Regions from separate parts of the Bradyrhizobium sp. LTSPM299 genome, predicted to be linked through region 3. Evidence: predicted binding sites of a transcription regulator. Region 3 holds the regulator's gene; each other region holds the start of a gene.
The links. The regulator LexA, encoded in region 3, represses DNA repair genes until DNA is damaged. The targets are predictions, from matches to a motif close to TGTTCNNNNTGTGTTCNG.

Region 1 (3,685 bases), on a different contig from region 3:
GGCCCGTCGTCTCGAAGCCGGCGACGATGAACAGCGTGCCCGCCGTCGAGACCAGCATCCCGATGCGGTAGGCTGCGACGTAGGACGCCATGCCGGCGGCCTGCTCGCTTTCAGGCAGGCTCTCGACGCGGAGGGCGTCGACCACGATGTCCTGCGTCGACGATGCCGTCGCAACCAGCAGCGCGGCGAAGGCCGCGAACCACGGCGATCGCGCGGGGTCGGACATTGCAAGCACGAGGATCGTTGCGATCAGCAGCAACTGAGAGAAAAGGAGCCAGCCGCGGCGGCGCCCAAACCGCTGCGTGAACAGCGGCACATGCATGGCATCGACCAGCGGCGCCCAGAGGAATTTCAGCGTGTATGGCGTGCCGATCAGTGCGAGCAGTCCGATCGTGCCGAGGTCGACACCGGCCTCCTTCATCCACACCTGCAGCGTCGAGCCCGACAGCGCCAGCGGCAGGCCTGAGGAGAAGCCAAGCAGCAGCACGATCAGCACGCGCGGCTGCAGATACACCGCGAAGCTGTCGCGCCAGGAGGGGGGGGCGGGCTTTTGCAGTGGAGTTTCGGTCGCTTCAGGAGCGGTCATGAAGCAGTTGGTAGCAGATTCGAGCCAAAAAGAAGGTGTCATCGCCCGGCTTGTCCGGGCGACCCAGTATTCCAGAGGCCTACCCGCCTCCCGCAGCAATCTCCGGATAAAGATCAATCCAGCCCGGATTGTCTTTCTCGATAAGGGAAATCTTCCACGCGCGAGGCCATTTCTTCAGCCGCTTCTCGCGACGAATCGCCTGTTCGATATCCTCGAATATCTCGAAGTACACCAGCCGGTTCACGTCGTATTGCTTGGTGAAGCCGCCGACGAGCTTCAGCTTGTGCTCTCCAACCCGCCTGATGAGGTCATTGGTCACACCGATGTAGAGCGTGCCGCCGATGTGGCTGGCGAGGATGTAAACGTAGTAGCTGCGTGCTCCCAATTGCCGCCTCTGGGATACTGGGTCGCCCGGTCAAGCCGGGCGATGACGCCATTTGTGTGGTGAAAGCAGCGTCGGACACTACTCCCCCGCCTGCAGCTTGCGCGGGGCAGGAAACAGCTCTGGCGCCGCGCTCTTGACGAAGCGGGGGACTTCGACGGGTGCCTCGGACTTGCTGAAGTCGAGCTCCTCGATGCGGCCGGCGCGCTTTTCGATCTTGTCGGCGGAGATCAGGATCTGCCTGACGTCCTCGTTGACCTGGCCGAAATGATTCTGCAGCTTGAGCACGCGCTCGCGCAGGCGGCTGAGATCGTCGCCCAGATGCATCACCTCGTTGCGGATCTGGTCGGCGGCGTCGCGGATGCGGGCGTCCTTCAGGATCTGCTGCATCACCTGGATCGCGAGCATCAACAGTGACGGCGACACCAGCACGACGCGGGCGCGATAGGCCTTCTGGACCACGTCGTCGAAGCCATCATGGATTTCGGCGTAGACCGATTCCGACGGCACGAACATCAGTGCGGTGTCCTGGGTCTCGCCGGGGATGAGATATTTCTCCGCGATGTCGCTGACATGCTTCAGCACGTCACTGCGCAGCCGCTGGCTGGCGAACTTCCGTTCCTCGTCACTGCGCGCATCATGCAGCGCGGTCATTGCCTCCAGCGGAAATTTCGCGTCGATGCAGAGCGGCCGCTGATCGGGCAGGAACACCACGCAGTCCGGCCGCTTGCCCGTGGTGAGGGTGTGCTGGAACTCGTAGGAGCCCTTCGGCATACCGTCCTGGACGATCGCCTCCATCCGCGCCTGGCCGAACGCGCCGCGCGACTGCTTGTTGGCGAGCACGTCACGCAGGGTCGTCACCTGGGTGGTGAGCTCGCTGAGGTTCTTGTGGGCATGATCGATGATGCCGAGCCGCTCGTGCAGCACCCGCAAGGAATCCATCGTATTGCGCGTCGAATTTTCCATCGACTGGCCGACCCGGTGGGTGACCGAATCCAGCCGCTCGTTGACGGCGCGCGCCATCTCGGCCTGGCGGCCGGCCAGCGACTGCGCAATCGCATCGGCCCGGCCGGACGCCTCGGTCTGGGCGCGCAGCACGTCGGCGAGCCGCTCCTCCAGCTCGTCGGCGCGGATGGTCTGAGCGATAGCGATTTCCGCACCGCGCCGGCTCGATCGCGCGATCACGATGGCGATCACCAGCAGCAGGACCAGTGCGAGCGCGCCAAAGGCGACCAGCACGTCAGAAGCGCGGACCGGCAGCTCGCCGATCATGAAAAGAATCTCATTCATGCCAGCCGTTGTAGCCGATTCGCAGCTGACGCCGAACGAAAAGGGAACATTTATGGTTAATGCTTCCTTTATTTTCCTGGCTAATTTGTCCTGAAGAAACGTGGTTAAGGCGGGCTTAACCGGCCTTGGTTCGGATTGACCCTCGCAGATCAGCGGCTTAAATCGCGCGCATGGCACTTAGAGAAATCATCATCCTGCCGGACAAGCAGTTGCGGCTGGTGTCGAAACCTGTCGAGACGGTGACGCCGGAGATCCGCAGGCTCGCCGACGACATGTTCGAGACCATGTATGACGCGCCCGGAATCGGGCTCGCGGCGATCCAGGTCGCGCAGCCGCTGCGCCTGATCACCATGGACCTCGCCAAGCGCGACGAGAGCGGCGAAACGACGCCGCAGCCGCGCGTCTTCATCAATCCCGAGATCATCGCGCATTCGGAAGACCTCTCCGTCTACGAAGAGGGCTGCCTGTCGATCCCCGAATATTACGAGGAGGTCGAGCGGCCGGCGCGGGTACGCGTGCGCTACCTCGATCTCGACGGCAAGCTGCACGAGGAGGATGCGGAGGGCCTGTTCGCCACCTGCGTCCAGCACGAGATCGACCACCTCAACGGCGTGCTGTTCGTGGACTATCTGTCGAAGCTGAAGCGCGACCGCGTGCTGAAGAAGTTTGCAAAGGCCGCCAAGCGCGCGTCGGACTAGCCGCACGCTCCGCCGTCATGGCCGGGCTTGACCCGGCCATCCACGTCTTGCTTCGCTGTCGAAGAACGTGGATGCCCGGGTCAAGCCCGGGCATGACGGAAACTCTTCTTTCTGCCGAGTAAGCCTCATGCCTCTCCGCCTGATCTTCATGGGCACGCCCGATTTCGCGGTGCCCACGCTGCTGGAGCTCGTGGCGCACGGCCATGAGGTCGCGGCCGTCTACACCCGGACGCCGAAGCCGGGCGGCCGCCGCGGCCTGCAATTGCAGCCCACGCCGGTCGAGCAGGAAGCGCGGCCGCTCGGCATTCCCGTGTTGACGCCAAAGACGCTGAGGACGCCGGAAGCGCTGGAGGAGTTTCGCGCCCACGATGCGGATGCGGCGGTCGTCGTCGCCTATGGCATGATCCTGCCGCAGTCCATCCTCGATACGCCCAAGCTCGGCTGCTTCAACCTGCACGCCTCGCTGCTGCCGCGCTGGCGCGGCGCCGCGCCGATCAACCGCGCCATCATGGCGGGCGACGCCGAGAGTGGCGTGATGGTGATGAAGATGGATGTCGGCCTCGACACCGGCGACGTCGCGATGGCCGAGCGGCTGGCGATATCGGACAGCATTACGGCGTCAGATCTCCACGACGCGCTAGCGCCGCTCGGCGCGGATTTGATGGTCCGCGCCATGGGCGCGCTGGAGCGCGGGCGATTGCAGCTCACCAAGCAGAGCGAGGACGGGGT
Region 2 (3,685 bases), on a different contig from region 3:
GGATGTATAGCGGCGGAGGGCTGATACGTCACGCCGCTTTAGCTGGTCTCGCGACGGAATCGGGCCGGTGTGGCATTTTTCTCAACCGCTTCAGGGTCCCGCTGGGCGCCCGGGTCGCCTCTTGGCGTACCTCGGCCCCGTGGCGTCCCGAGCGCGGCGATTTCGGCGACCAGAGTGGTCAGATTGCCGACGCTGTTGAGGGTCAGCCCGGCGTCGCCGCCGACGTCGCCACGGGCCGATTCGGGCAGGATGGCGCGGCCGAAGCCGAGCTTGGCGGCCTCCTTCAGCCGCGCCGAGGTCTGTGCCACCGGGCGGACCGCGCCTGAGAGCGAAATCTCGCCGAAATAGACCGCATCGGTCGGCAATGGCGCGTTCACCAGCGACGACACCAGAGCCGCGGCCGCCGCCATGTCGGCGGCGGGCTCCTGGATGCGCAGCCCGCCGGCGACATTGAGGTAGACGTCGTGCCCGGACAGTTTGACCCCGCAATGGGCCTCCAGCACCGCCAGCACCATCGACAGCCGGCTCGGGTCCCAACCGACCACGGCGCGGCGGGGCGTGCCGAGCGAGGTCGGCGCCACCAAGGCCTGCAATTCGACCAGCACGGGACGGGTGCCCTCGATGCCGGCAAACACCGCCGTGCCGGGGCTGCCGAGATCGCGCTCGGACAGGAACAATTCGGAGGGGTTGGTGACCTCGCGCAAGCCGAGCCCCGTCATCTCGAACACGCCGATCTCATCGGTGGCGCCAAAGCGGTTCTTCGCCGCGCGCAGGATGCGGAATTGCTGCGAGCCTTCGCCCTCGAACGACAGCACCGCATCGACCATGTGCTCGACCACGCGGGGGCCGGCGATCTGGCCGTCTTTTGTCACATGGCCAACCAGGATGATCGTAGCGCCGGATTTCTTGGCAAACCGAATGAGGGCCTGCGCCGCGGCGCGGACCTGGGTCACCGTGCCCGGTGCTGACTCCACCGTGTCGGTCCACATCGTCTGGATCGAATCGATCACGATCAGGCGCGGCACGGCGCCTTCCGACAGCGTCGAGATGATGTCCTCGACCGAGGTCTCCGACGCCAATTGGACGGGCGCATCCGCCAGCCCGAGCCGCTCGGCGCGGAGCCGCACCTGCGCCACCGCCTCTTCGCCGGAGATGTAGACCGCGCGATGCCCGGCGCGCGCCATCATGCTGGTCGCCTGGGTCAAGAGCGTCGATTTGCCGATGCCGGGATCGCCGCCGACCAAGAGCACCGAGCCGCGCACAAAACCGCCGCCGGTGACGCGATCGAGCTCGGCCATGCCGGAGGAGGTGCGCGGGGCATCCTGGCTTTTGCCGGTCAGGCTTTCGAGCGCGAATGTCCGCCCCTTGCGCTTGGAGCGGATCGAGACCGGCATCGAAGTCGCGCCAGTCGTGTCCTCCTCGGCCAGCGTATTCCACTCGCCGCAGGACTCGCACTTGCCCTGCCAGCGATTATACGCCGCGCCGCAGTTCTGGCAGACAAAGGAGAGGGTCGATTTGGCCATTACTGCTCAATGCAATGAAGAACAAATATAGAACATTTGTGCTGGTCTGTCCAGTCGGATCATGACTTTGCGATTCCGTCCGCCAGCGACGCCGCGAGGTTTCGCCCCTCAGAACATTTCTCGGCGACGCGAGGAAGGTTTGAGTCATTCCACGCGCTATTTCAAAACGCGAACTGCGATCGACGGGGCGGGCCAAAGCTGCAGCCGGTAGTGATCGTCGCCCTCCAGGCCATTCACCGATAGCCTGTCGAGTGCGCCGTACGAGACGCGCACCCGGTAGGTGCCCGGCGAGACCTCGATGCGCATCGCATCGGGGAAGTAATCGGTGCAACGGGCGATCACGATACGCCCGGATGTAATGTCGAGGCAGGCTTCGACGACGTGGTCCCATTCAGCGAAATCGTCGACCGGCTCGCCGTCGAGAATCGTCACCGAGACCGGAACATGCATGTTGCGCACGGTGCCGATCCCGACCATCCCTGGTGCCATCGCGAGCAACCGGTCAACCGCTTCCTCCGTCCATGCCTCGGATAGGTCGCCGGATGCAGGTTCGTCCTGAATGTAGAACTGGAAGTAGTCGGCAAACAGCGAGAGTTCGAATGACGTCATTATCGGGCGCCCTGTCGGCCGGTGCCAGACGAGCATACCACGGCTCGCCCCGCATGACACGGTTGGCGCCCCGGCATGGATGTCCGCGGACGCATCGATCGGGTAGAATTGCCGCTCCCGTTCGAAGGCAATTTCAATGGCCATTCTTGCTGCCCGTCTTGTCCGCATCTGCATCGCGGTCGCCCTGGTTTCGGCGGTCTGTGCGCCTCACGCCAGCGTACTTGCGGCGTCGCCTAGGCCCGACAGCGTGTCGCTCACGGAGTCGACGATCAGCTGGAGCACCGTCAAATACGCAACCACGGCGGACAACGGATTCGTCGACGGCTCGCTCGACAAGACTGTCATCGTCGACCGAACCTTCCGCACCCAGGTGCTCGAGAACCGCTATCTGAAGGTGACGCTGGTGCCTGAATTCGGCGGGCGCATCCTGTCGATCGTGTACAAGCCGACCGGTCACGAACAGCTCTATCGCACCGAGGTGGGCGTGCCCTACGGGATGAAGGCCGGCAATTTCTATTACGACTGGCTGATGGTCTACGGCGGCATTTTTCCGACCTTTCCGGATCCCGAGCACGGCCGGACCTGGCTGAAGCCGTGGGAGTTCCGGGTGGTGAAGCAGACAGAAACCGAGGTGACGGTGGCGATGTCGCTGAAGGACGACTTTGCCTATTCCGCGGCACCGAAGCGTTTCACCGGCGAGACCGGCATCGAGGCGACCACCTATGTCACGCTGAAAGCCGATCGCGCCGCGGTCGATGCGCGCGTGGTGCTCAGAAATACCCAGGCCAAGCCGATCGATTACGAATACTGGACCTGCGCGACGCTGGCGCCGGGCTCCGATCCGCAGCATCCGAGGACCACCGCCGCCGCCGAGATCATCGCGCCGGTTACGACCTACACCACGCCTGTATGGTCGGCGAACATTGCCGAGGGCGACGCCCGCACGGGTCCGGACACCCATCGTTTCGAAAAGCTGCGTGACTTCAAAAACTGGCCGACGATGGGCATCGCCTATGCCGTGCCCGACATGCAGGGCGGAAACTTCTGGGGCGTGATCAACCACGACAATGAAGAGGGCATCATCCGCGTCGCCGACAATCATGTGACTCGCGGATTGAAGATGTGGACGTGGGGATTTCCCTCGTTCACCAACGAAGCCGATGCCCGCAAGGCGCCGACCGAAGCGCAGCCTTACGTCGAGTTGTGGGCCGGCGTGTCCGACCAGTTCTTCCACCCCGCGCACCTTGCCGCGCTCGGCGAAGTGTCGGTTACGGAAACCTACAGCCCGACCGTCGGCATGAGCAACGTGACCCAGGCCAACGAGAACATCCTGGTCAATTTCTCGGCGGACGCATCCCACGCAAACCTCCAGTTCTTCAGCATCGCGCCGGCCGCGCCGTTGCGGATCACGCTGAAGCGCGGCGATGCCGTAGTGTTCGACGAGATCGTGGCCGCCGACCCGAAGAACGGAAATCATCTGTCGGCGACACTTCCCTCCGGCGGCAGCGGCGATCAGGTGCGGCTGACGATCCGCAGCGCTGATGGCAAGGAAC
Region 3 (3,685 bases):
CACTGAACTGGAACCAGCTGGTCGATCAGGTGCATGTCTACGCAACAGGCCAGGAGCCATACCCAAGACTAACACCCTTAGCCGCGCCCGCGGAAGAACCAGAAGCACGACCAAAGCAGACCAGACAGCAACGGCGCCACCAAGAACGCCAAGAAGCCAAAAAGGCTCGTCAGCAGCGGCCGCAACAGCCAAAGAAACCTAAGCATTAGGCGGAGCAAGCGGCTTCGGCATTTTCGGTGCCTCACTGAGGCGCCGCAAGCTTCCTTCGGTGCGATCGAATGATCACATCTGCGAAATTTCGCGGTGTTTCCGCTCTGTTTTCGCGCACGACTAAATCCGTTTTTACCGGGATGGGCGATACTCTCGCCTCGGCGGCGAGTTCTTTCATGCGTTCCTGCCCGCGGAGGCCAGGATTGTTGGCACTCGTGAAACGACTGCTCATGGCAGCTCCTTTCGTTTTTGAGATGGTTGGAAGCCCGAGCACGGGCACAGGTCGCCGATCTCGCGGAGCGAGCCGGGATTCGAAGTTGGATGGTGGATTGGCGCGCCTATCAGGCGCGCGACATGCCTTGCAGGATTAGCTGCTCGAGTTGGGCTGCTGCCCATACGATTAGTCGGGTTAGGACGAAGGCCCGGTCGGCAGCTCGAACAAACCGAGGTGGTACTCGGCCGCGTCGGGATCAGCGTCGGGTATCTTGACGAGGGTGAAGGCGGCCTGGGGAAACTGCTCCCAGACCTTCAGGTCGGCGGCCGTCACCGTCAGCCAGCCGAACCGGAACATGTAGCGGCCCGGCTCCGTGACGCGTCCAGCCTTTTGCCAAGTGACCTTGTCGACCACCGCGCGTGTCCTTGTCGGACCGTGATGATGCGCCAAGGCGCCATTGGACGCAAATCCACAAATGCGCCCCGGAACGCTAAGTCCGGGGTCGCTGGAAATGACTTTGGTCACCCGCCGCGCGGAGGCTCATCCCGCGGCGATGATGGTCTCAACCCAAAAACAGCGACGCGAATACGGAGGGCCGCCGCTCCACGACCTTGGGCTCGCGCTCGACGGTCGACGCGACCGCCGGCAGCTGCAGCACGGTGACGCGCTGGCCTTCGCAGAGCTGGGTCACCAGCAAGCGGTTGCCGTCGGGGAATTCGACCGCATCATGATGGCGATCGGGAACGTCGGGCTCGACCTCGTTGAACACGCCGACGCGGTAGCCGATCGTCCGGGTCCAGAGCCAGCGGCCGTCGTAGCGGACGTTCTCGGCGAAGGCGAGCTCGGTGCCCGGACGCATGCACACCGCAACGGCGGGATCATGCTCCGAAGCAAAGCCGCGGGTCGACGTGCCGCGGAAGGTCGTGGTGATCAGCGTCTCTCCGACGACGGCGGGGCGCGATGCCACGGCGTGCAGACTATAGTCACACATCGGATGGCTCCTCATTTCGAGGTAGCGACCCGTGCCTCTCCTTGAGGCATAGGGCCTCTACCAGAGTGGACGATAGCGTACGATCTTCTTCCCGTTTCTGGGCGATTGTACGACTGACCGTGGAGCACTCCGATCACAAACGCGCTACAGCGCGTTTGCTGCCTCAGTACTTGCGATAGAGCCCGATCAGCTTGCCCTGGATCCGCACCCGGTTCGGCGGCAGGATGCGCACTTCATAGGCGGTGTTGGCCGGCTCGAGCGCGATCGAGGCGCCGCGGCGGCGGAAGCGCTTCAGGGTGGCTTCCTCTTCGTCGATCAGCGCCACCACGATATCGCCGGTGTTGGCGGTGTCGTTGCGCTGGATCAACGCCATGTCGCCGTCGAGAATGCCGGCTTCGACCATCGAGTCGCCGCGCACTTCCAGCGCGTAGTGCTCCCCGGAGCCGAGCATGTCGGGCGGGACGCTGATGGTGTGGCTGCGGGTCTGCAGCGCCTCGATCGGGGTACCGGCCGCGATCCGGCCCATCACGGGGACTGCGACCGGGCGGTTGCCGTCCTCCTCGGCCGTCATCGGCGCGGTCGAGCGTTTGCCGAGCGTGCCCTCGATGACGCTTGGCGTGAAGCCACGCCGGCCATTGCCGCCGCCGCCGGAGAGCTCGGGAAGCTTGATCACCTCGATCGCGCGGGCGCGGTTGGGCAGGCGGCGGATGAAGCCGCGCTCTTCCAGGGCCGTGATGAGGCGGTGGATACCGGATTTCGAGCGCAGGTCGAGCGCGTCCTTCATCTCGTCGAAGGAGGGCGGCACGCCGGCCTCTTTCAGACGTTCGTTGATGAAACGCAGAAGTTCGTACTGTTTGCGCGTGAGCATCTCGAGCATTCCCCCGGTTGGTAGCGTCGTTCGATTCCGAGACTTCAGAAGAAAGCCGGACCTCGGGAGCGCGAAACTCCGAGACGGACTCCCATTTGGTGACACCAGTACTCGAAACAAATCATGAACGGACACTATATGTTCGATATGTGTTCCGCAACCACTTAATTTCAGGTGAACGTAACTGGCACTCCCGATGCGCGGCTACCGCGAAGGCCTCACTCCGGCATGGTCAGGATCTCGCACGCCGCGCCCTTGGCGGCGGCCGGCGCGAACGGCGGGCGGATCAGAAGTGCCCGTGCCGCAGCGAGATTTCCCAACAGCGAACTGTCCTGCTGCGTGACCGGCGTTGCGATCAGCGTGCCGTTGTCGCGCTGCTCGAGCCGCGCGCGCAGATAATCCTCGCGCTGGTCGTTGGCGGCGAGATCGCGGCCGAGCAGGGCGCGCTCGCGGACATGATGAACCGTCTTGCGGCCGCACAGGCTGCGAATCAGCGGCACCAGAAACAGGAAGGCGCACACATAGGACGACACTGGATTGCCGGGCAGGCCGATCACCCGCATTCCCCCGAGACGCCCGTGCATCATCGGTTTGCCCGGCCGCATCGCGATCCGCCAGAACGCCATATTGACGCCCTCGGCCTCCAGCGACTGCTTGACCAGGTCGTGGTCGCCGACCGAGGCGCCGCCGGTGGTGATCAGGATGTCGGCCCCGACGTCACGCGCGCGGCGGATCCCCGCGGTCGTCGACGCCACAGTGTCGGCCGCGATTCCGAGATCGACGGTCTCGGCACCCTCGGCGCGGGCCAGCGCCCGCAGCGCATAGCCGTTGGAATAGACGATCTGGCCGGGGCCGGGGCGGGAGCCGGGCATTACGAGTTCATCGCCGGTCGCCAGCACCGCCACCTTCGGACGGCGGCACACCGGCAGCTCCGGATAGTTCATCGCAGCCGCAAGCGACAGCGCGCGGTCGGCCAGCAGACTGCCGCCTGCCAGCAGCACATCGCCCTCGTGGAAATCCACGCCGGCCGCGCGGATATGTCGTCCTTTGGCGGCCGCCTCGGTGATGGTGATGTGGTCGCCGTCGGTGCGGGTGTCTTCCTGGATGATGATCGCGTCGGCGCCGTCGGGGATCACGCCGCCGGTAAAAATCCGCACCGCTTCGCCGGCGCCGACCGTCCGCGCGAACGGCCGGCCGGCCGCGACCTCGCCGATCACCTTGAGCCGGGCCGACAGGTTGGCCGCATCGGCTGCGCGCACCGCATAGCCGTCCATCGCCGACATCGGCTGCGGCGGCTGGGTGCGCCGCGCCGCGATATCGCGCGCCAGCGTGCGGTGATAGGCGGCATCGAGCGCCACCATCTCCTCGGGCAGCGGGTCGGCGCCCGCGAGGATGGCGGCGA
Region 4 (3,685 bases), on a different contig from region 3:
GCTTCTTGCCGACGTATCCCCAAATCTCGTCAAGCTCCAGCCGACCGCAGCGAATGCCGACCATCATACGGTCGTGCAGTTCCGCGCAGCCGCGGCCGACACGCTCACCAAGGCGCATGATGGTATCGCGGTGAATGCCGGTGATGCGCTCAGTGGCGCGGATGCTCTGGCCTTCGGTGAGGCAGGCGATGATTTGGATCTGTTGGTCGCGAGAAAGTACGTTCACGAAGCTCATCCTTCGGGTTGAAGGGGATGGGCTTCCGGCGACTCTGGAACATGCGCCCGCCAAGGCGTATATTACTCAGAACGGTTGTCGCTTCGGGCTCATCCCCGGAGTGGTGATCGGGGGTCGTTTCCGCGCCAACGGCGACGGCCCCACTAGTTTGATGGTGGAAGCGGTCAGATTCGAACTGACGGGACCCTGCGAGGGGTTTGGACGCCCAAAGGTCCGGCGAGGGGTAAGCTCGCTGCAATAGGCCACTCTGCCACGCTTCCGCACACAAAAACGCCCCGCCAGCCGAAAGGCCGGAGGGGCGTTTGCTTGTGTGTGTCTGAGCAACCATGGAGACCATAAAGCATATGGACCCGGAACTTGCAAGCATGTACTTGCAAATACCTGTAATCCTCCTATTATGCAAGCATTGGAGGAAACAAATATGGATAATGAGCCGACCGGAAAATCCAAGGGTGGGCTAGCTAGGGCCAATTCGCTATCTGGAGATCAGCGCAAAGAGATTGCTCAGGCCGCAGCCAAAGCGCGATGGGCCGGGGATTTGCCTTATGCCATTTATGGCTCATCCGACCGACCCTTGCGGATTGGTAAGCTTGAGGTGCCTTGCTACGTTTTGAGCAATGAGCAACGTGTTCTGACAGATCGCGGCATCATCGCCGCGCTTGGAATGGCTAGAGGCGGGGCCGGTTCCTTCTCCTCTGGTCAGGGCGATAGACTTCAGCGTTTTGTGACTGGAAACGCCTTAAGTCCCTACATTTCCAATGACTTGCTCAATGCGATAAGAAATCCAATTCCCTTTAGGGTGAAGGTGCACGGTGCCGGTATGCGGCGCGCGCTCGGCTATGACGCCGAGGCCCTTCCAGGAATTTGTGAGGCCGTCCTTCAAGCTCGCGCGGATGGCGTGCTGCATCCAAGACAGCTTCACATTGCTGCGGCATGTGAGTTGATTGCTCGCGGCTTGATGCGAGTCGGCATCATTGCTCTAGTTGATGAGGCGACCGGATATCAGAAAGATCGCGCTCGCGATGCGCTGGCGGAAATTCTTGAGCAGTTCATCGCTAAAGAATTGAGGCCTTATATTCGGATGTTTCCGAGTGAGTTTTATGAGAACTTGTTTCGCCTGCGCGGGCTAGAATTTCCGAGAGATAGTGGCAAAAAACCACAATACTTCGGCCATCTGACCAATGACATTGTTTGGGCAAGGCTCGCCCCCGGCGTGTTGGAGGAAATGCGAACAATTGTTCCGAAGAGAGAAAGCGGGAAAGGACGAAAGTACCCTTTCACGCGGCGATTAACGGAAGATACTGGGCACCCAAAGATGCGAGAGCATCTGGCATCAGTTACAACAATTATGAAGCTGAGTGATGAGTACGATGATTTTGAAGTGAAGCTTGATCGCGTGCATCCCCGATTTGATGAGACCCTCGCGCTGCCATTGTTCGATAAAGATGGGGACCCAGTATAAAATGAAAAAGGCCGCCAACTGAGGCGGCCTTACTCCTTCTCCCGCTCCGGATGAAACGAGGCTTTCTCAGCCATCATTTTCTCTATTAGGTCGGCAAGCCCGTCTTGAAGCATCTTGTCGTTGATTTGGGACGCTACCCGCTTATAGCGGATAATCTTCGCGTCAATATCGTCGCACTTCTCGCACATGACATGCCCTGCTTCGTTGCAGGCAGCAGCCAATAGGGCCACCTGTACCGAGTCATGCGTATCCCAGCAGATTGGTTCCTGGCCAACTGGTTAACGGGATTTAGGACACTCCCAAAATCAACTTAGGACACTTGGGGTTAAATACGGACAGCACCCGCCGGCCGGAAAGAACATATTGCGAACACAGAACAAACGTGGTACATCGGTTCCCGGTCAACAACGCGTCCCGCCTGATCCGTTTGTCCCGCTAGCGAATCCCCGCCATAAGGAGCACATCCCATGTCCGCCTCTGCCCTGCGTATCGTCGAAGGATCCTCTATGGACAAGTCCAAGGCGCTCTCAGCCGCGCTCTCCCAGATCGAGCGCCAGTTCGGCAAGGGCTCGGTGATGAAGCTCGGCAAGAACGACCGCTCGATGGATATCGAGACGATATCGTCGGGATCGCTCGGGCTCGATATCGCGCTCGGCGTCGGCGGCCTGCCGAGGGGCCGCGTCGTCGAGATTTACGGACCGGAATCGTCGGGCAAGACCACGCTGGCGCTGCACACGGTAGCCGAAGGCCAGAAGAAGGGCGGCATCTGCGCCTTCATCGACGCCGAACACGCGCTCGACCCGGTCTATGCGCGTAAGCTCGGCGTCAATATCGACGAACTCCTGATCTCGCAGCCCGACACCGGTGAGCAGGCGCTGGAAATCTGCGACACGCTGGTGCGCTCCGGCGCGGTCGACGTGCTGGTGATCGACTCGGTTGCGGCGCTGGTGCCGAAGGCCGAGCTCGAGGGCGAGATGGGCGATGCGCTGCCGGGTCTGCAGGCGCGGTTGATGAGCCAGGCGCTGCGCAAGCTCACCGCCTCGATCAACAAGTCCAATACCATGGTAATCTTCATCAACCAGATCCGCATGAAGATCGGTGTGATGTACGGCTCGCCGGAGACCACCACTGGCGGCAACGCGCTGAAGTTTTATGCCTCCGTTCGTCTCGACATCCGCCGCATCGGCGCGATCAAGGAGCGCGACGAAGTCGTCGGCAACACCACCCGCGTCAAGGTCGTGAAGAACAAGCTGGCGCCGCCCTTCAAGCAGGTCGAGTTCGACATCATGTATGGCGAGGGCGTCTCCAAGATGGGCGAAATCCTCGACCTCGGCGTCAAGGCCGGCATCGTCGAGAAGTCCGGCGCATGGTTCTCCTATGACAGCCAGCGGCTCGGCCAGGGACGCGAGAATTCGAAAGCCTTCCTGAAGGCCAACCCCGACATGACCGCCAAGATCGAAGTTGCGATCCGCCAGAACTCCGGACTGATCGCCGAGCAGATCCTCGCCGGCACGCCCGAGCGCGACGCCGACGGTGAAGAGCCGGTCGCGGAGGAGTAAGCCTCAAGGCTTGCGTGATTTCGCTGGAAGCGGGCGCTGAGGACGTTGAGTTGCCGACGTCGTCGGCGCCCGTTTCGTTTTTGTATGTCTCGGTGTTCCATTGCTTGAGTCAGGCCAATGAAGCGTCTGATCTTGACCAATTCGAATGGTATGAGTCTCAAGCGTTCGGGCATCAGCGATGACTTGATCTCATTGCCCATTATCCTTTTTCGGTTCGTTTGGGGACCGCTTCCTTCTCCAGATAACCTCGCAACCTATCTAGCCGCGCGCTCGGAGAGGCACGGATCGGGTGAACACTGGTCGGACTATGTTGACAGGAGGTCTCATCGCAACAAAGCTCGCAGGAATCTTGGACTGGTTGAGTTCTGTGAGCCGTACGGCGTTATCGAGCTTTGGTTCGAGCGGGAGCCGAATGACCAGTTGCGCCTG

Region 1: the regulator LexA is predicted to act here: its motif matches at 2,290-2,307, upstream of UP10_RS30030 (DNA recombination protein RmuC).
Region 2: the regulator LexA is predicted to act here: its motif matches at 1,541-1,558, upstream of radA (DNA repair protein RadA).
Region 4: the regulator LexA is predicted to act here: its motif matches at 2,052-2,069, upstream of recA (recombinase RecA).

Annotation. Positions count from the first base shown of each region.
Region 1 is NZ_JYMU01000058.1:203,976-207,660, reverse strand. It holds gene UP10_RS30040 (AmpG family muropeptide MFS transporter) at 1-586, opposite strand, end outside; gene UP10_RS30035 (GIY-YIG nuclease family protein) at 666-971, opposite strand; gene UP10_RS30030 (DNA recombination protein RmuC) at 1,050-2,258, opposite strand; gene def (peptide deformylase) at 2,429-2,956, shown strand; gene fmt (methionyl-tRNA formyltransferase) at 3,084-3,685, shown strand, end outside.
Region 2 is NZ_JYMU01000027.1:119,901-123,585, reverse strand. It holds gene radA (DNA repair protein RadA) at 39-1,523, opposite strand; gene UP10_RS16800 (hypothetical protein) at 1,680-2,276, opposite strand; gene UP10_RS16795 (DUF5107 domain-containing protein) at 2,269-3,685, shown strand, end outside.
Region 3 is NZ_JYMU01000031.1:62,932-66,616, forward strand. It holds gene UP10_RS42105 (hypothetical protein) at 1-209, shown strand, start outside; gene UP10_RS44350 (hypothetical protein) at 242-442, opposite strand; gene UP10_RS17810 (hypothetical protein) at 620-838, opposite strand; gene UP10_RS17815 (hypothetical protein) at 987-1,415, opposite strand; gene lexA (transcriptional repressor LexA) at 1,579-2,283, opposite strand; gene UP10_RS17825 (molybdopterin molybdotransferase MoeA) at 2,502-3,685, opposite strand, start outside.
Region 4 is NZ_JYMU01000006.1:587,130-590,814, reverse strand. It holds gene UP10_RS42515 (transposase) at 1-226, opposite strand, end outside; tRNA gene UP10_RS43940 (tRNA-Val) at 388-495, opposite strand; gene UP10_RS03960 (P63C domain-containing protein) at 657-1,697, shown strand; gene UP10_RS43935 (hypothetical protein) at 1,727-1,918, opposite strand; gene recA (recombinase RecA) at 2,165-3,256, shown strand; gene UP10_RS03950 (hypothetical protein) at 3,374-3,685, shown strand, end outside.